One region of the Paenibacillus sp. FSL H7-0918 genome, then DNA from elsewhere that is predicted to be linked to it. Evidence: predicted binding sites of a transcription regulator. Region 1 holds the regulator's gene; each other region holds the start of a gene.

The links. The regulator Rex, encoded in region 1, represses fermentation and respiration genes when NADH is low (regulators of the CRP and FNR family bind a similar motif). The targets are predictions, from matches to a motif close to TTGTGAAATATTTCACAA.
Region 2: a site for Rex is predicted at 2,879-2,896, ahead of MHI15_RS13675 (cytochrome ubiquinol oxidase subunit I). Genes of this name have one in related genera too.
Region 3: a site for Rex is predicted at 1,749-1,766, ahead of MHI15_RS19285 (flavocytochrome c). Genes of this name have one in related genera too.
Region 4: a site for Rex is predicted at 3,385-3,402, ahead of MHI15_RS12245 (formate/nitrite transporter family protein). Genes of this name have one in related genera too.

The regions. Positions count from the first base shown of each region.
Region 1 covers NZ_JBBOWJ010000001.1:782,397-787,517, forward strand. Annotated here, with positions in the region: gene MHI15_RS03675 (AAA family ATPase) at 1-641, opposite strand, end outside; gene MHI15_RS03680 (hypothetical protein) at 634-1,176, opposite strand; gene MHI15_RS03685 (cell wall elongation regulator TseB-like domain-containing protein) at 1,588-2,106, opposite strand; gene MHI15_RS03690 (amidohydrolase) at 2,279-3,580, opposite strand; gene MHI15_RS03695 (redox-sensing transcriptional repressor Rex) at 3,567-4,220, opposite strand; gene dinG (ATP-dependent DNA helicase DinG) at 4,351-5,121, opposite strand, start outside.
Region 2 covers NZ_JBBOWJ010000001.1:3,035,418-3,040,538, forward strand. Annotated here, with positions in the region: gene cydD (thiol reductant ABC exporter subunit CydD) at 1-411, opposite strand, end outside; gene cydB (cytochrome d ubiquinol oxidase subunit II) at 411-1,427, opposite strand; gene MHI15_RS13675 (cytochrome ubiquinol oxidase subunit I) at 1,414-2,817, opposite strand; gene MHI15_RS13680 (cold-shock protein) at 3,040-3,267, opposite strand; gene MHI15_RS13685 (cold-shock protein) at 3,360-3,560, opposite strand; gene MHI15_RS13690 (S1C family serine protease) at 3,981-5,121, opposite strand, start outside.
Region 3 covers NZ_JBBOWJ010000002.1:1,211,443-1,216,563, forward strand. Annotated here, with positions in the region: gene MHI15_RS19275 (aminoglycoside phosphotransferase family protein) at 1-555, opposite strand, end outside; gene MHI15_RS19280 (spermine/spermidine synthase domain-containing protein) at 607-1,494, opposite strand; gene MHI15_RS19285 (flavocytochrome c) at 1,978-3,501, shown strand; gene gnpA (1,3-beta-galactosyl-N-acetylhexosamine phosphorylase) at 3,585-5,121, opposite strand, start outside.
Region 4 covers NZ_JBBOWJ010000001.1:2,701,501-2,706,621, reverse strand. Annotated here, with positions in the region: gene MHI15_RS12255 (formate--tetrahydrofolate ligase) at 1-142, shown strand, start outside; gene MHI15_RS12250 (FAD-dependent oxidoreductase) at 476-1,840, shown strand; gene MHI15_RS12245 (formate/nitrite transporter family protein) at 3,506-4,333, shown strand; gene MHI15_RS12240 (MFS transporter) at 4,793-5,121, shown strand, end outside.

The sequences.
Region 1 (5,121 bases):
CGTGGTGTTTCGTTGTTATAGATCCCGTCCATCTCAGTCAACAGCTGATTCAAGGTCTGATCATATTCTCGCTGCTGTCCGCCTTCACGCTTTCCGCCAATTACGTCAATTTCATCTATGAAAATAATAGCGCTTTGCTTGTTTTCCTTAAGGGCGCGGGTACGGGCATCCTTAAACAAATCGCGGATACGGCCGGCACCGACACCTACGTACATTTCTACAAACTCACTGCCTGATGCTGCCACAAATACAGAGTTCGTATAATGTGCTGCTGCTCTAGCCATGAGGGTCTTACCTGTTCCTGGAGGGCCTGTAAGCAGAATCCCTTTCAAAGGCCGAATCCCGAATTTGCTGATTTCCTCATGCCGGATCAAAAAATCCAACGCTTCACGAAGCTCCTGTTTTGCATTGTCTTGCCCGCCAATTTCTTCAAAAGTAAGCTTTGAAGGTCCATCCTTCTTGCGTTTCTTCCCGGCACCTGCATTTACCGCAAGTCCGCCTCTTAAATGAGCAATGATAAGTAACGCCGTGAGCATCCCAGCAGCAATTACAATCGGGAATATATTAATGCCTAGAAAAGCCATAAAAATAAACAAGACAGGAACAAATCCGATTAGAATTTCTTTAAGGTATTTAGGCATTATTCCATACCCCCAATGTCGCAGGTTTACGCGGCAAAATAATAAATTTGCTTTCTTTTCCATTACTCAAGCTTACATAGACATTATTGTCATCAATTTCTGTTGAGGCTATCACATTTTTATATTGTGGATATTGCGCTTTGAGTCCATCAAGTTCTGTGGGTATAAGTGTATATTTACGGCTCTCCATAGCTTCGGCTACAGAGAACATCGCTTTATCCCAGTATTCATCCAGCAGTTCACTGGAGTTCTGTTCTACATCAAGTTTTAGTGTACGTCCATCAATCATCGATTTTCCTTCTTGGGAGACGTACTGAACCAGTTCACGTAATTTCGTGCCTGGCTGGAGATCAAGTTTCAAAGTGACCTCATTGCGGTTAATACTGATATGAGAATTATTGACGCCCTCATATTGAGATACAATCTTCTGAAGTGGTTCCTGCATTGCAAACTGACGATACAAAAAGAAGCCACCAAACAATAGAGTAGCCGACAGTAGAGACGTTATCAGCACAGGTACAAGACGTAATTTCAAGAAACGTCCTCCTCTCAAAGATGACAAAATATAAAGCTCATTATAATAATTTATAGCTACTTGAGAGCTCATCAGAGAGACTGAAGTCTCTTATTGCTGTTCTAATTACAAGTAGTAGTATATCACAGGTGTATATACTAATTTCAAAATAAATGTGAATATATTTAAAATTTAATTTTTTAAATATTTCCATCAATACCAAATAAATTCCTCACTTTCGACAAAATCGGCCTTGATTTTTAATCAATCAGCCTATTTTCGTATGTGAATATAAGAGAATATTCGGTGATAACCACCCATTCAGTATATCACTTAGTATATCACTTTTGTACATCAAATAAATGTAAACAAGCGAACTTATAATAAAGTTCGCTTGTTTACTATGCCACCCTTAATTTCCTTATGTTCAGCTTAACTTTTAGGTAAACTGTAACCTTCGCCCATTCGGGACCCATCCGAAAAGCGATAAAATTGATAATAATACCGACCGCTCTGTTTATAAAAAAGCTGCCAAGCATACTCTCCGTTATATACTCCCGGCAGCAAGCGTTCAATCGTTATGTCCGGAAGATCAGCTTTGATAATGCCGCGTATTTTGGCTTCCGAGGTTCCTTTACTTAGTTCCTCAGCAAACACTGCGTCGTCGCCTTCAGCAAATTTTCCATCTACCGTAAAGCGGACCCAGACCATAAGAGCAGTCCCGGCTTCATTTTTCCCAGTTAATACCCAGTACACTGCATTTTCATCCCAAACCGATTTTTGTGCTTTGGTTACCTCTGTTAGACCCGCTCTGGTTTTGGCAACATCCTTAGCGATATCACGCTCGTTCCATTGATCTTTCATAATATAGGCATAGAACTGGATAAGTCCAAACCCCAGGAGCAGAATCAGAACTGACCCCAGGAGGATCCATTTTTTCCTTTTCTTCAAGGTACAGCTCCCTTTCTAGTAATATATCTTTTTTGATTATATAACACACCCGCGCGTTTATCCAAAATTTCATAATTTTCTAGCTTTCCCAGCCTTAAAAATACACAAAAGGCCGCAACTTTTGCTAAAAGCAAAAAGTCGCAGCCTATTATTTATTCGTTATTCTCCAGACTTAACGCTTCAATAAACCTTCGAAGGCTTCTTGCGCTTTACGCCGGATAGCTTCCTCATCCAGGGTTAAGCATTGTCCATGCTTGATGACCTGTTTACCATTCACCCACACATGCTCAACATCCTTAGCGCTAGCAGAGTAAACTGCATGAGACAACAGATCTGTGTGTGGCAGCAAATGTGGCTGATCGATATCAATAGCAATGAAATCTGCTTTCATCCCTACAGCAAGTCTGCCTACATTATTTAAAAAGATGGATTGCGCGCCATATTCTGTAGCCATACGCAGAGCTTCTGGAGCTGGAACAGCCGTTGGATCACCGCTGACACCCTTATGAATGAGAGCTGCAAGCCGCATCTCTTCAAACATATCCAAGTTATTGTTGCTTGCCGCGCCATCCGTGCCAAGAGACACCTTCACACCAGCTTTTAGAAGATCAGTAACCCGAGCCACTCCGCTAGCCAGCTTCAAATTACTGCCCGGATTATGAGATACACCCACATTATGGCGAGCCAAGATCTCAATCTCTTCATCATTTAAATGAACACCATGTGCAACTATCGAGGGACGTGTGAACATGCCAAGCTTCTCTAAGTGAGCTACAGGACGCAACCCGTAATCCGCCACATTTTGTTCCACTTCACGTTTCGTTTCGGACATATGAGTATGCATCGGTAAATCCAGATCATGCGCTGCCTGCACAAACTTAACCAGGAAGTCCGGAGGGCAAGTATAAGGGGCGTGTGGCGAGATCATAGTAGTAATTCTACCGTCAGCCTTTCCATGCCAGTTACGGGCAAAAGAAATCGCTTCCGCAAGCTTGTGATTCTGTACATCCTCTGGACATAACCCGATCACACCACGCATCAATACGGAACGGATACCTGATAACTCAGCTACCTCGGCTACTCGGTCCATATGATCATACATATCGAGGAAGGTCGTAGTTCCACCCTTCAGCATTTCCAATACAGATAAGGAGGTTCCCCAGTATACATCATCACCGGAGAACTTTTCCTCCATTGGCCACATCTTCTCCTGAAGCCACACTTGTAGCGCTAAATCATCTCCATATCCACGCAGCAAAGACATCGCCGCATGACCATGTGTGTTTACAAGTCCAGGCATGAACAGCAGACGGCTGCCATCAACCACTTGCACTCCAGCTTCCATCTGAGGCTCTTCTTTTCCTATGTAAGTGATTAAATCATCTTCAATAGTCATATATCCACTCAGAACCGGCTCATCCGTTCCCGGAGTCAGAAAATACCCGCCCTTAATTATCGTTTTATTGTTGTTCATGTTCACTTTCTTCCTTTCCATCCCGCAAGTAATAAGCAAGACTTTGCAGATCAGTTGTAAAATCAGCTGCATGCACCCGGATATTCGGTGGTGTCTTCAGAATCACAGGGGCAAAGTTCAAAATTGCTTCAATCCCAGAAGAAATGAGGATATCTGCTACATTTTGAGCTTCTGAATCAGGTACGGTAATAATGGCAATGCGAATACCTTGCTCACGAATTGTGCTGCCTAGTTCATCCATCGGTTGCACAGTAAGGGAGTTGATCTTACGTCCAACCTTAGGAGCGTACGAATCAAATATAGCCGTAATTTTCATAGTATCTTTGAGATATGCATTGTAATTAGACAAGGCATGTCCGAGATTACCTGCTCCAACTAAAGCTACATTAAGCTGTTGATCCAGCTTCAGGATATGACGGATTTTCTCAATAAGATACGTTACATCATATCCGATACCTTTTCTGCCGAAGTCACCAAAATATGCTAAATCCTTACGAATCTGTGCGGGATTAAGATCAAGCTTTTGTCCAAGTTCCTGAGAGGAAACTGTTAATATTTCGCGATTCTGGAGATCATTCAAAAAACGCAAGTACACAGGTAGTCTGCGAACAACGGCTTCTGATATTTTATCCGATTTCATATTTTTCCTCCTAAAAATAGTAATGTTCTTGTGAAAATCCATATTCAAACGTCTACCTCTCCTTATTAAGGACGGTACTGTAACACACCGCCCTTAAGGATAAGGAGGAGCTAAACTGAAGACGAGCGTTTTAAGAAGCGCCGCCATCCTCTAGCCATTCCGCTATGCGAGGGACCATTTGATCAGTAAGCATATGCTCCATTTTGGGACCAGGCAATGAATAAAGGAAATACTTCCCGTAATGAGATTCAATAACCCTTGTATCATAAACAATAACTATTCCGCGATCCTGCGCCGTGCGAACCAGTCTTCCGAATCCCTGCTTAAAACGAATAACCGCTTGAGGAACAGATAATTTCATGAACGGATTCTTCTTCTGGGCCTGTAATAACTCCGACTTCGCTTCCGCCAACGGGTGATTCGGCGGTTGAAATGGAAGTCTCACGATGGCCAGGCAAGTCAGTGCTTCACCTGGAATATCTACACCTTCCCAGAAGCTGCTCGTCCCCAGCAATACGGATGCTGCACTGTCCTGAAAGCGGCGGATCAGCTTGCTCCGGCTGCCACCTTCCACGCCTTGACCAAGCACCGTAATCTCTTGTGAGGCCAAAGCCTCTTTAAGCGGATCATATACCTGACGCAGCATTTTATAAGAAGTAAACAGAACCAGCATCCGCCCACGTGTTGTTTTAGCAGCTTCCGATAATGACTGTACGAGTGTATCGACAAATCGAGCATCGCCCACACTCCCCTTCACACTAGGAAAATCACGCGGTATAACTAGCAGTGCCTGCTCGCGATACTTAAAGGGAGATGGAAGGAGTGAGGTCATTAGACGTCCCTCTTCTGCAGCTTCGTTAAGTCCGAGATTATCAATCATAAATTGAAAAGACTTATCTAC
Region 2 (5,121 bases), 2.3 Mb from region 1:
CATCCCTACCATTCTAGGAATGATCGCTTCCAGATACGTGCGGAATTTAGTTACCCCTTCCAGCACCAGTGTAACAAGATCCCCGGTTCCACGCCCGCCCACCATTCTAGGGCCAAGCTGGAAGAGCTTGTCCATCATTTCCCTCCGCATAGTGCTGCCCGTTGCTTCCGCGAAGCGGTAAGAGACACGGCTCATCAGCATAGCACAAGCATGGCGCACAAGAAATGCAAGAAGGAACAATAGCGCAGTGCCCCATTGTTCCTTCAGAGGTTCTCCCGCAAATAGCGCAGAGATGACTTCTGCCAGCGATTTAGCCAGCAGAAGTATGGACAAGCTTTGCACCAGGGTAAGGAAGCCTACAATCAGAAAGACTGGCTTAACTCCTTTATACCCAAGCAAGTTTTTATCCATTAGTATTCAAGATGCTCCTTCTCGTGAACCCGTTTATGAAAGACAAAGTAACTCCAAATTTGATATCCCAATACGAACGGAAGGATAGTCAGTGCCACAATCGTCATTACCTTCAAAGAGTAATGGCCCGAAGCTGCATTAGTGATCGTCAAATTAAAAGCTTGATCAATTGAACTAATCATAACACGCGGGAACAATCCTACAAAGATAGAAGTTACCGAAAGCGCCATTACCGCTCCTGTCATTCCAAAAGCGTAGCCATCCTTCTTCTTCGTCATGAAGTAACCGGACAGTACAAAGGCGATAACTCCCAGGGCTACAATAATCATAAGAATCGTTCCACGTTGCTCGAAAATATCCGTCATATTATAAGTCATAATCACAAAAGCAGTAAATAAAACTGCGAGCGGGATTAGCAATTTTTGAGCCAACTTGCGAGCGCGAGCCTGTAGATCCCCCACTGTACGCAGTGTTGTGAACATGAGACCATGCACCAGGCACAGAAGGACAACAGTAAGCCCTGCTACTACAGTGTACACATTCACGATATCTGTGAACCCTGCATACATTTGCATCTCCCCATCAATAGGCAATCCTTTGATAAAGCTTGCAAATACTACTGCCAAGAGGAATGGTGGAAGGAAGCTGCCGATAAAGATACAAGCATCCCAAGTTCTTTTCCAAGCCAATGAATCACGTTTACCTCTGAATTCAAAAGCGACACCACGCGCTATCAAAGCTAATAAGGCAAATACAAAAGGAATATAGAATCCACTAAACAGCGTTGCATACCACTCAGGGAAAGCCGCAAACATTGCACCCGCAGCTGTGATAAGCCATACCTCATTCCCATCCCAGAAGGGTCCGATCGAGTTAATCAGAACACGGCGCTCTGTATCATTTTTAGCGAGAATTTGTGTTTCCATCCCTACGCCGAAATCGAAACCCTCCAGGAAGAAGAACCCTATAAACAGAACTGCAATCAGCACAAACCACAATTCATTAAGAGATATCATGGGAACCCTCCTCGTTATATGGATCATTCGAATCGCCGTGATCGTTATCCATTGCATAAGGACCTTTTTTAATCACTTTAATAAACAATCCGACCAACACTAATCCTAGAATTAAATAAATCGTTGTAAAAGAAATCACGGAGAACAGAACTTGACCACTTGTAATATTAGGCGACACACTGTCTTCCGTTGTCATCAGTCCGAATACCGTCCATGGCTGACGCCCGAATTCGGTCATAACCCAACCGGCTGTATTCGCAATCGGAGGAAGCAACAAGCCCCATAACATAAACCGCATAAACCAAGTGTTCGGACGGTCCATTTTTTTGCGCCACATTAAGTACATAGCGTACATTCCCAATACAATCATTAACGTTCCTGCTAGAACCATGATCCGGAAACTCCAGAATGTCGTACGTACAGGTGGAATATAGTCACCGGGGCCATAGGTTTGCTCATACTCCGCTTGCAGCTCAAGCATACCTTTAACTTCACCGGAAAATTTACTATATGAAAGGAAACTCAGCATATAAGGAATTTGAAATTCTCCACTACTGATTTGATTCTTTGGATCAATGTTTGCCCATACGGTCCAAGGTGCCGGGTCACCACTCTTACCCCACAGTCCTTCGGAAGCTGCCATTTTCATTGGTTGAGTTTCAACCAAATATTGCGCTTGGGCGTGACCAGCAACAGCTACACCAATAGAAGAAATAATCCCTACGATGGCTGCAATCTGAAAAGACTTCTTAAAGAAAGAAACCTCTTGTTTCTTCAATATTTTATAAGCACTAATACCAGTTACAAGAAAAGCACCTGTTGCATAAGCAGCCAGTACTGTATGTGGGAATTCAACCAGCAATTGTCCGTTCGTAATAAGCGCGAAGAAATCATTCATTTCTGCACGTCCATTATTTATCTCAAAACCCACAGGATGCTGCATAAAAGAGTTAGCCGCTAGAATCCAGAATGCAGATAACATCGTACCGAATGCTACCAGCCAGATGGACAGTAAATGTACTCGCTTGGACACCTTATCCCAGCCGAATATCCATATCCCAATAAAAGTAGACTCGAGGAAAAAGGCTGCCAATGCCTCAACTGCAAGTGGAGCCCCGAATACATCACCCACAAAACGTGAATAATCGGACCAGTTCATCCCGAACTGAAATTCCTGCAAGATTCCTGTAACTACCCCTACTGCAAAATTGATGAGGAATAGCTTTCCCCAGAACTGCGCCATTTTTTTGTACTCTTCATTACCTTTTCTAACGTACATTGTCTCCATGATTGCAATCAAGAGCGCTAGTCCGATTGATACCGGTACAAAGAAATAGTGGAATATTGTCGTCGACGCAAATTGTATACGCGACAGCATTACTGTATCCATATTTGTCCCTTCCTTCTCCCCTTTTCGTTAATTATATTCTGTCAAAAATTTAAACTTCTTTTTGTGATAAATGTCACATAAAGATAGTCATTTAACGGTGAAATTCAAATGATTTGTGACAAAGATCACAATTTGGCATAAAGAAAGCAAAAAAAATAAGACGGTTTACCCGTCTTGAGTGGTTCGTCGTTCTATTAAATGCTTGACTCATTTAGGTATTGGTTAGATGGAAATACCCTTCTTCAGCGATTTGAGATCGCCATTCGAATTAAGCAATTGGGGTAGCATCTTCGTGCTGCGAACCATTGGAGAGTCACATAGACGGCAAGAAGGCGCATGTTCAAATGCGAAATTATCCCTCATCCATCCGTTGCATCCCTCATTGGTACATGCCCAAATTGCGGTATTTTCTTCCGGTATTTCTTCCAAAGGTTTCTTCCGGTAGTTCATTGCCGTTCCTCCCATCCTGTAAGTCAATAGTGAGTAACTAGATATAAAAAGACCGTCCCAACTTTCACAAGCTGGGACGGTTTCTTCTATTATTACAGTTTTACAACGTTTTCGGCTTGTGGTCCACGGTTGCCTTGAACAACGTTGAATTCAACGCGTTGGCCTTCGTCCAAAGTTTTGAAGCCGTCGCCAGTGATTGCGCTGAAGTGAACGAATACGTCGCTTCCGCCTTCAACTTCGATAAATCCGAATCCTTTTTCTGCGTTGAACCATTTAACTGTACCTGTTTGCATGTGTGTTACCTCCACAAATTTAAATTAATATGTTCTTTTTATCTTCAAACAAAGAAAAAATTCACACATTGAAAAAGGTTGTATTACCAAATATGACAGCCCTTTTCAATGCGAGAATTAGGGACTAAATGTATGATTGATATCATATTACCACACCTGATTAGCAAAGGCAAGCAAGCATCCGAATATATCCGGTTTTGCCCTAATAAGTATTACCTTCCAATGTAAGGGTTGCCACTTAGTGTTTATTCCCTAAATAGATCCTTTTTCTGGCATAATTATCATGGTTTTAGAAAAATAGCTTTTCCAAAAACGTTACTTTTATCCGCTTTTTCAAGAAGGTACCCCCCTCGGAATCGAAGGGGTAGTCCGCTCTACTTGTCGTAACTGCTATATCATTATATACCGACTTCCAGCATATTATTCCTGTGGTTTTTCAAGAAGTTTAACTGTTGCCTGTTTGGCCTCGCCGTTTCGATAGTAAGTAATTTTCAGATCATCACCGATCTTCGTATGATTATATAAGTACTTGCGAAGAGAAAGGGTAGATATGATTGATTGATCATTAAATTTGGTAATGACATCATTGAATTGCAGTCCAGCTTCCTTCGCAGGGCCAACGGCTTCTAGAACAACTACTCCATCCTTAACACTGTTCGGCAGGTTCAATTCATTGCGTTGATCTTCTGCTAGTGGAACGTACGGATTGTTCAAATCAACTGAATATACACCCAAGTACGAACGGGCAATATGTCCTTTTTCAGCCAGCTCATTAGCGATATCTATCACATGATTCGCAGGAATTGCAAAACCCAGACCCTCTACACCCGTATCTGAAATCTTCATTGTGTTAATTCCAATGACCTTGCCATCCAGATCCACTAATGCGCCGCCACTGTTTCCTTCATTAATCGCCGCATCGGTCTGTATCACTTCTTGTTCCCAGTCATATACTCCATCCTGATTAAGGGATACGGGAACCATCCGTTCAGTATAGCTAACAATCCCCGAGGTCAATGTATCACCAAGTCCTAGCGGATTACCGATAGCAATGACCGTTTCACCTAGACGAAGCTTAGAGGAATCACCGAGCTGCGCGATGGTATCGATTCCTTTGGCATCAATAGAGAGTACCGCAATGTCGCTTACTTTATCCGTTCCAACGAGTGTTGCCTTACGAGTCTCTCCGTTCACTGTAACTACTTCGAGATTACCGGAGTCTTCGATGACATGATTATTGGTAATGATAAATGCTTTATTCCCTGTCTTTTTATAGATCACTCCTGAGCCTAGTGCAGACTCATCCAGAATGTTTAATTCTTCATTATCTTCTTTATGATTGATAATACTTACTACTGCAGGGCGAACCGTGGCAGCAGCTTGAATAATCCGGTCAAATGGATCACTACTGCTTGGGGCAACATTTCCAGTTGCTACAACCGGCTTCTGAGCAGTCTCATGACTCATCTGGCCTGTAAACATACTGAATAACAAAACTGCCACCACAGCGCTGACTAAGGAGCAAACGGCGGATATTTGCCAAGTAGATAAACCCTTACGC
Region 3 (5,121 bases), on a different contig from region 1:
CTCCACTATATTTCCGATATGAAAATCCCCATGAATGATACAGTCTTGCTTCATTGGAGTTTGCTCAACCAGAGAAGTCAATACATTATAAATATCAGATTGTTCTTTAGCTTCAGGGAAAAAGTAGCCGATGAAATCGTATTTTGGCAGTTGTATATTTCCAATCTCTTCAACGCGAATTTTATGTATTTTTGCTAATAGGCTTGCGAGTTCCTTCATTTTCCTGGTATTCATTTTATGAATAGGGGTTCCGTCAAAACTTGTTAACAACACCTTATGTCCCTCCGGATTGATTCCCCAGCCCACTGGTTTAGAGACGGCTACTCCTCGTTCGGATAGAACATCCAATAAACGATATTGAAACTGGACATCCGGTCTGGATTCCTTATTCCATGTTTTCAGTACATAGCTCTCTTGATCAGAATTAATCCTCATGACCTCAGCTTCAAATCCTTGATCCATTGTATGCGCAGTTAAGCTGTCTTCCTGATTTAATAAGTCGTTTATGATTTCGTTGTGCTCTAGCCAATTTATGATAGATATAGGAGTTTTCAAAAATGGGTCTTCCTTTCGGAGTCAGCTACAACAGATTAACGGAACTCAAAATTATAAATAACATAAAATAGATTGTTCTATCCAGTACATAAATACAGTATCTGGGCTTTCCTTTTCAAACTTTTTCATTTTTAAATACATATCCATTCCATCAGAAACATCATGCCATAAATCCGTAAATACAAAATCATATTTTTCCTTAGACATATGTTGTTCTGCATATTCGAAAGCATCTGCTTGGATAAGCCTGATCTTGTGAGCATTACTGAATTGTGGCAGTACATATTTATTAAATAAATCAATGACATCTTGATTTTTTTCAACAACCGTTATGCTTTCAACATTAACTTTTTCAGAAACCATATAAGCATAATAGCCAAGTCCAAGCCCAAACGTAAGAACATTCCCAAACGCTTTATCAACAGCTTCTTTCATTGTTTCTATTTCATTTGGTGTGATCGTCATCCATATTCTTTCATTCTCCAAGACAGCCGGGAACATGAATTCAGTTTGAAAAAAACCAACCTGAGGAATTTGTCTTCCCTCTTCTGTCCGGATGATATCATTGCAAACAAAACCTTCAAAAGGTTTATATTTTTCATATTTTAATTCACTATTATTAATCTTTATAGTTGGTATCTTGATATTTTTATAATATGGATTGTCATAATATTCATTTGCATCAAGCTTATGAAGCATATTGCTAAAATATTGGTTGAACAATTCCTTATCATCAACATTATCAACCGTATCCATCCCAAAAGCAGCAGCCAGCATTAAACCAAAAGCGTATTCATAAGATACACCACAGTTTACGATTTCTTCAATTTCTTCTTTGTTAATAAAGTCGGGGGTATTATTCAAATAGCGGCTTAGTAAAGCAAACACTTTATAGTTATCTTCTTTTACTTTTTCTTTTATTACATTATTAAATTCCATATTCTCACCTATTAATTAGAATTTGTTTCTATGTCTCATGTTAGTCTTTCCGGATTGACTAGTAGGCAATACTCTCATTTTACCATTTAAAAATCCAGAAGAACAAAAACCGCTTTACTAATCCGTGACAGTTACCACTTCTACAGTGAGAAAATCTCACGCCAAATCTTCTAGTTATATGGTTTATGGTCCATTTTCCGCCTAATCCGCTCAATATTTCGTTACCCTATGTTAGAATAGACGACTTGTATAATTTGTGAAAACTTTCACTAATAGTCATGATTGATGGTATACTTAATAAGAAGATGAACTAAAGAGAATAACGATGGAAACTGTGGACGTAACCGTAGAAGATTTGAAGTTAGGAGAATAACAGCGACGCGCGCGCTTCTCCACTTCCAACTCCCTCTGATACTTCCTTTCTTTTTTGTCGGGTTCTTTTGGTACATCTTAATAGAGAAATATAAAAGTGGAGGGTTAACAATGAAAAAGAAAGCAGCTGGTGCTCTGAGTCTCGTCCTCTCTGTCATGCTCGTTACCGCAGGTTGCGGTAATGGAAACGACAAGGTGAACGAGAGCAAGAGTAATAACAACGAGAAAAAAGAAGTTGAAGCCGTCTCCGGGGCATCTGAAGCAAGCTACACACCATTCGATCAATTAAAAGATAAATATGATATCATCATTGTCGGTGCGGGTGGTGCGGGAATGTCCGCGGCGCTTGAGGCCAAAGAGAAAGGCATGAACCCTGTTATTTTGGAAAAAATGCCGGTTGCCGGCGGGAACACAACCAAATCCTCTTCGGGGATGAACGCTTCTGAAACGAAATTCCAAAAAGAACAAAACATTGAAGACAGCAATGATTTATTTTATGAAGAGTCATTAAAAGGTGGCCATGACACTAACGACAAAGAAATGCTTCGTTTCTTCGTTGATAATTCCGCGAGTGCGATCGATTGGCTGGATTCCATCGGAATCCGCTTGAACAATATCACCATTACAGGCGGCATGAACGAAAAACGTACACACCGTCCTGAAGATGGCTCTGCTGTGGGTCAATACCTTGTCAAAGGTTTAGTAAAAAACGTACAAGAGAAAGAAATCCCACTTTTCGTGAATGCTGATGTCAAAGAAATCACTGAAAAAGATGGCAAAGTAAATGGCGTCAAGGTCCTCTTTAACCAAACAGAGGAAAAAACAATTACGGCAGATGCTGTCGTTGTAACCACTGGCGGATTCGGTGCCAATATGGATTTGATCTCCGAAGTAAGACCTGACTTGGAAGGCTACGTTACTACTAACCAAATCGGCAGTACCGGAGACGGCATCAAGATGATTGAGAAACTCGGCGGCACAACCGTCGATATGGATCAAATCCAAGTTCACCCGACTGTGCAGCAAGAAAAATCCTACCTCATCGGCGAAGCTGTTCGTGGGGAAGGCGCTATCCTTGTTTCCAGTGAAGGTACACGGTTCACCAATGAATTGGATACCCGTGATAAAGTAACAGCTTCCATCAATACACTACCTGAAAAAGCAGCTACGCTGGTCTTTGATTCCGGTGTTAAATCCCGTGTGAAGGCTGTTGAACAATATGACAAAATGGGCTTCGTGATTCAGGCGGATTCCATCGAAGCTTTGGCCAAAGAAATCGGTGTTCCAGAGGATAAGCTGGCAACAACGCTTGATACTTGGAACAGCGCCGTTAAGAATAAAAAGGATGCCGAATTTGGCAGAACTACAGGAATGGACAATGACCTGTCCACTGGTCCTTTCTACGCTATTAAAATTGCTCCTGGGATTCACTACACCATGGGTGGCGTGAAGATCAATACGAACACAGAGGTTCTAAATAAAGACGGTGAAGCTATCCCTGGTCTGTTTGCGGCAGGCGAAGTTACAGGCGGCTTACACGGACAAAACCGGATTGGCGGCAACTCTGTTGCCGAAATCATTATTTTCGGCCGTCAAGCTGGGATCAAATCTGCTGAATTCATAAAAGCAAAATAAGTAGATAACAGATACTATAGGCCTCACAGCAAAAAGCTCAAGCATCGGCAAGTTAGCCGCTGGCTTGAGCTTTTTTAATGGGATTAATCGCCAATAGTTCGGATAATAGTATCAAACGGATCTAATTCCAGGGTTTGTTGTCCATATTCCGTATCAATCGTAGTTTTTTGAAGCTGGTCGCTATTGTTAATCACGACGAGTATTTTACTTTCTGGATAATAAGCACACTCTGTATATAAATTATCCGTAATATACTTTGTTTCCTTTAACTCATTGCCGGCAAAACGGATCACATTTAACAGCAATCTTGTATTTTCAAAGCTTAAGGTGAAAGAAGGCAGGTAGATCCCCGTTCCTTTACCAAAGGCATGGGTGGACAATGTTATCATCCCACTCTTTTCACACAATACCGCTGCTGAGCCATCCGTAAGATAGATGTTATTTTTAGGTGTTATGCTGGCTCCTTCAGGCACTAAACCTTGCTCATCTCTAGCCTCAAATGTCCATCTTCCATGAGCTACCTTGGAGCCTGTATCCTCATCCAGACCAAGCACATGTGCCATTCTGAAAAAGCTGTCATAACCATCAAGCGCCGAAGGCTGATTGATACCTATAAAAGTACCGCCCTCATAAACCCATTCTGTCAGTAAGTCCACGCACTTATGGTCACTCCAATATTCTCCACCACTCCATGCTGAACCTGCCGAGCCGGCATTGATCACTACATCACACTCTTGTAATACTCCCTTACGGATATCTTCAAAATCAATGAACTGCACCTCAACCGGCAACCCGGACAAAGCCTCGTTGATATGAATCAGATCATGCATATACGTTTCATGGAAATGCCCGGACAAGGTCCACGATCTCAATTTGCCCCAAGCGTGCAAAATGGCTACCTTCGTCTTAATGTGATACGGTTTGCCTTTATGATGCAGCTCTTTAATTTCTCTGAATTCATCCGCGATCTTTTCGATATAATCACAAAAATCCGGATAAGGCTCTACAAGATGCAAATATCCGCCCAGACCAATCCGATCTATAGGCTCTCTGAGCAAGGCGCGCCGGATATTAATCCAATACTTTTTGGCATCGAGCGTAGGGTTACCTCCCTCCATAAACGTAGGAAGCCCTCCCAATCCAACCGGAAATAAATAGGGATGCAGCCGAATCTCATGGGTATCTACTTTTACACCAGAGCAAAGCCTTGCCTCATACCCTGAGAACACACATTTAATCATCCCGTCAAAACCAAACTCCTCAAAACGGTCATTGTAAGGCTCCATGCCAACCCAACTATCATCATAGAAGACATACGCCAGCTTATCGTGCTTATGCACAATATCAATTAATTGCTTACCAAATTCGATGACAAAATCATTGATAAATGCCATATAGTCCAGCTTCCGCTGCTGCGCCGGGATATGACTGACCCGATATTTCCCACCATTCACAAAATCCTCGGCCGTGAGCGAATACCCATATTTCTTGGCAAACAGATCAAGCGCCCTTGAGCTTACCGTAAAATCATATGAACCCCAGTCCGAGAACAAATGGCGATTGCGCTCATCACTGCCCCAGATCCAGGCGAAATTATAAAAGAGGGAGGTGAACCGAACC
Region 4 (5,121 bases), 1.9 Mb from region 1:
CCGAGATATTACCCTTTCACTTGGTGCCGGCTTTGCGGTAGTTATTACAGGCAATATCGTTACGATGCCAGGTCTGCCAGCTAAGCCAGCTGCTGAGGGACTATGGATGGACGAGGACGGCGAGATTCACGGTCTGGTGTAAAGTGTTTTTATAAAAGGCTTCTCCTTATTGAATTAGAGGGGAAGCCTTTTTTATGTTTCCTTTGAATTCCTGCAAAATGCGGATCATAATGTACCTCCCACGTGGCAAAGCTAACGGAGTCGCATTCGGCAGCAGTGGCGGAAAAAAACTTAAAATTGTGAACAATATGAGGATATAGGTAAAAAAGACTTGTAATGTGATAAATATCACAATATAATCAGTTTATAAAGTGAAATTAATCACAACCAACCCATTGTTGATCAGATTCCATCATTGATCGGTCATGCAAGTCAAATATATAACCCGATTGTCCATTTGAAGGAGGAAGAAATAATGAAAGTAGCTGTCATTGGATGTACCCATGCCGGAACCGCCGCAATTGTGAATACTGCTCAGCTTTACCCGGATGCCGAGATTACTGTATATGAGCGTAATGATAATATTTCCTTCTTATCCTGTGGAATTGCCTTGTATGTAGGTGGAGTGGTCAAAGACCCAGAGGGGCTATTCTATTCTTCACCAGAAAAGCTTGCAGAGCTTGGCGTAAAGACCAATATGCGTCATGAAGTAACTGCAGTGGATACGAATTCCAAAACATTACGTGTTCGCAATCTGGAGACAGGCCGCGAGTTCGCTGACACCTACGATAAGCTGATTATGACTACAGGTTCATGGCCGATTGTGCCGAAGCTTGAAGGGTTTGAACTCGAGGGGATTTTACTTTCCAAGAACTATGATCATTCCAACACTATTATAGAAAAAGCTAAACAAGCGAATAAAATAACCGTCGTCGGTGCTGGATATATCGGCGTTGAACTGGTGGAAGCTTTTCAAATGAATGGTAAGCAAGTTACGCTAATTGATGGTGAAGATCGCATTCTGAGTAAATATCTGGACCAAGAATTTACTGCACCGATCGAACAATCTTTTCAGGATCATGGGATTAAATTGGCACTGAATGAGAAGGTCAGCTTTTTTGCAGGCAAAGACGGTAAGGTTACAAAAGTTATTACAAGCAAAGGTGAGCATGAGACAGATCTGGTCATTCTCTGCATTGGTTTCCGTCCTAATACTGAACTCTTAAAAGGTCAAGTCGATATGCTGCCTAATGGTGCCATTGTAGTCAATAACTATATGCAGACTAGCTGCCCGGATGTATATGCCGCTGGCGACAGCTGTGCGATTCATTACAACCCTACAGGCAAACACGCCTATATCCCACTGGCAACCAATGCTGTGCGGATGGGAACCTTAGTTGCACGCAACTTGGTAACAGAAACCATTCCTTATATGGGTACACAAGGGACTTCGGGCATTAAGATTTATGAAGACAATATCGCTGCAACAGGGCTTACTGAAGAAGGAGCTAAGGCTGAAGGAATGGACGTAGAAACCGCCATGATTATTGATAACTACCGTCCGGAATTTATGCCAACCTTTGAGCAGGTTCAGTTAAAAGTAGTGTTTGATCGCGCCACACGCCGTATTCTCGGGGCTCAAATTATGTCCAAGATGGATCTGACGCAATCGATCAACACAGTGTCTGTATGTATTCAAAATCAAATGACAATCGACCAACTAGCCTTTATCGATTTCTTCTTCCAACCGCATTACAACAAACCTTGGAACTTCCTGAATACAGTAGGTCTTCAAGCGCTGCCGACAACAGTACCAAGCAAAGAGGCTGTAACGGTTTAAAAAGAAACGATTGTTTCTGAGTGATTTATCGACGAAAAGACAACCTTATAAAGCTAGAAAAGCAGCGATTCTCCTGTAACGGGAGGATTGCTGCTTTTTTTGTTAGGTGCAGAATGATTAGCTGCTTGGGTAGATGCAATCCAATGGCTTCGGTGATGGTAGCAATCCAAATATGCTCAAAAGTTACGACTAGGGTCAACTGTGTCCGATCGTGCTGAGTCATCATCCCTCCGCAGAAGCTTTCGGACTCAGAAGGCGCTATTTAGCAATTAATCGCCGTTTGAGTGTGATTTCGGACTCCAATGCAGCTATTACATAGAATGAGGTACAACTAGTGTGTTTTTCGTGCTAATAGCGACTATGGGGTCCGATAGCGAGCCAAATGTGCTCAAAAGCTACGTATAGGTTCATCTGAGTCCGATCGTGCCGAGTCATCATCCCTCCGCAGAAGCTTTCGGACTCAGAAGCCGCTAATTAGCAAATAATCGCCTATTGAGCGTGGTTTCGGACTCCAATGCAGCTATTACATAGAATGAGGTACAACTAGTGTGTTTTTCGTGCTAATAGCGACTATGGGGTCCGATAGCAAGCCAAATGTGCTCGAAAGTTACGTATAGGGTCATCTGAGTCCGATCGTGCCGAGTCATCATCCCTCCGCAGAAGCTTTCGGACTCAGAAGCCGCTAATTAGCAAATAATCGCCTATTGAGCGTGGTTTCGGACTCCAATGCAGCTATTACTTAGAATGAGGTGCATTGAGTGTGTTTTTCGTGCTAATAGCGACTATGGGGTCCGATAGCAAGCCAAATGTGCTCGAAAGTTACGAGTAGGGTCAACTGTGTCCGATCGTGCTGAGTCATCATCCCTCCGCAGAAGCTTTCGGACTCAGAAGGCGCTATTTAGCAATTAATCGCCGTTTGAGTGTGATTTCGGACTCCAATGCAGCTATTACATAGAATGAGGTACAACTAGTGTGTTTTTCGTGCTAATAGCGACTATGGGGTCCGATAGCAAGCCAAATGTGCTCAAAAGCTACGTATAAGGTCATCTGAGTCCGATCGTGCTGAATCATCGCCCTCCGCAGAAGCTTTCGGACTCAGAAGCCGCTATTTAGCAATAATCGCCGTTTGAGCGTGATTTCGGACTCCAGTGCAGCTATTACATAGAACGAGTTACAACTAGTGTGTTTTTGGTGCCAATAGCGACTATGGGGTCCGATAGCGAGTCAAATGTGCTCGAAAGTTACAAATAAGGTTATCTGAGTCCGATGTCCGGGTGTGGGCCAAATATGCTCAAAAGCTACGATTAGAGTCATCCGAGTCCGATAGAATGCCGATAGTGAAGTATGACGATAGTGAAGTATGACGATAGTGAGGTATGACTACAGTGAGGTATAGCTACTGTGAGATCTTGCTGCATATAAGGACAACGGTGTCCGATAGCTGCTGCGTACCTCAAATGTAATCCAACGAAACAAGATATGCTGGCTTAGCCGGTCATACACAAACTTCTATTTGTGCACAGGTCGCAGTAAATTTGACATGTCGGTGAAAAGTTTCACTTAGTTTTCTCAAAGTGATAATTATCACGTTAATGTGTTTTACGACACGCTACAATGGTCATAAAGGAACAAATTTGAAGTAAATAGATGAAGGGGATAGGAACCATGGCTTATAGCAAACCGCAGCAAATTGCCGAAGTAACTGTAGAGAACGGCATAAAAAAAGCTCATAATCCGCTAAGTACCGTACTTATTCTGGGCTTTTTGGGAGGAGCGTTTATTGCGCTCGGGTTTTTATTAGATATTCGCGTCATTGCTGGCGCACCACAGGAATGGGGTTCCATTGCTAACTTTATCGGAGCCGCAGTCTTCCCCGTTGGGCTGATCATGGTACTCCTTGCAGGTGGAGAACTACTGACAGGGAATATGATGGCCGTGCCGCTTGCTTTTATGGCTAAGAAGATTTCTTTCTGGGAAGTTGTGAAGAATCTTTTGCTCATTACGATTAGTAATCTGGCAGGGGCATTATTTGTAGCTTATTTCTTCGGTCATGTGGTGGGTTTAACTTCAGAGGGTGTGTATTTAGAAAAATTGGTGGATATGGCTGGTCATAAAATCGATGCAGAATTCTTTCCGGCATTTGTTTCGGGTATCGGCTGTAACTGGCTCGTTGCGCTGGCCGTATGGCTCTCCTATGGAGCAGATAACTTCAGCGGCAAAATCCTTGGTATTTGGTTCCCAACGATGGCCTTTGTTGCGATCGGATTCCAGCACGTTGTAGCTAACATGTTCCTAATTCCAGCAGCTATTTTTGAAGGTTACTATTCATGGGGGCAATATTTCACTAACTTTGTTCCCGTCTGGCTCGGAAATCTAACGGGTGGGGCAATATTTGTCGCAGCTGCCTATTGGATGGCATACTTGCGTAAAGCACCTACGGCTATTCAATCCGTAGATAGCATGTCCGGCAGCAGTGTCAAAAAACACGCTTAAGCTCGTCTTATAGAGCACTCCATAGAACATTCAAGGTCTGCCTTATTGGTGGCGTTAATGTTTTAGGGGTGCTTTTTGTTATGTAGACACAAAAAAATCCGCCGTGATATATCCGCGCTCGGGGGAACGAAATCGGATCACGGCGAATTTTGAAGGGGGAGTGTTTCTAGGCTCTATTACCCCGTCTTTCTAAAAGCGAATCAGTTTCTTCTTGTTTGTTTGCTTTACGGACGACAGCCACGGCTTTAAAATAAGAATAGATATTAGAACTAGGGAGGACTGCGGACGTGAACCCCAAGGGAGACGGGATATTTCATGCTATATGTGCGTTTTATCCTTTAGATTTCATGCGTACTTTATCACGATAAAACGTCAATGTGTATGCTTGCTCATAGCCCTGTTTTGGGATGATACTGGATGAATTAATGACACATATATAACAGGGGATGTACACTACTTATGAAGTTTTTACAGGCATATCCAAAAGAAGTGAAAATATTTCTCATTGCCAGCCTAATTAACGCAACAGGTAGTGCGCTGATGTGGCCGCTCGTTACGATGTATGTATTTGATGAGCTTGGACGCAGCATGTCAGATGCTGGACTGGTGATTCTTATTCAATCGGTTGGTGGGATCGTGGGTCAACTACTCGGGGGCTCACTCTATCATAAGGTAGGCGTGAACCGGCTGATTGTCGGAGCGCTCGCCATGAATGCTTTGGCACTGTTCACCTTGCCGGCAGCTAGTAACAACTGGACGTTATTTATGGTTGCAATGGGACTAGTGGG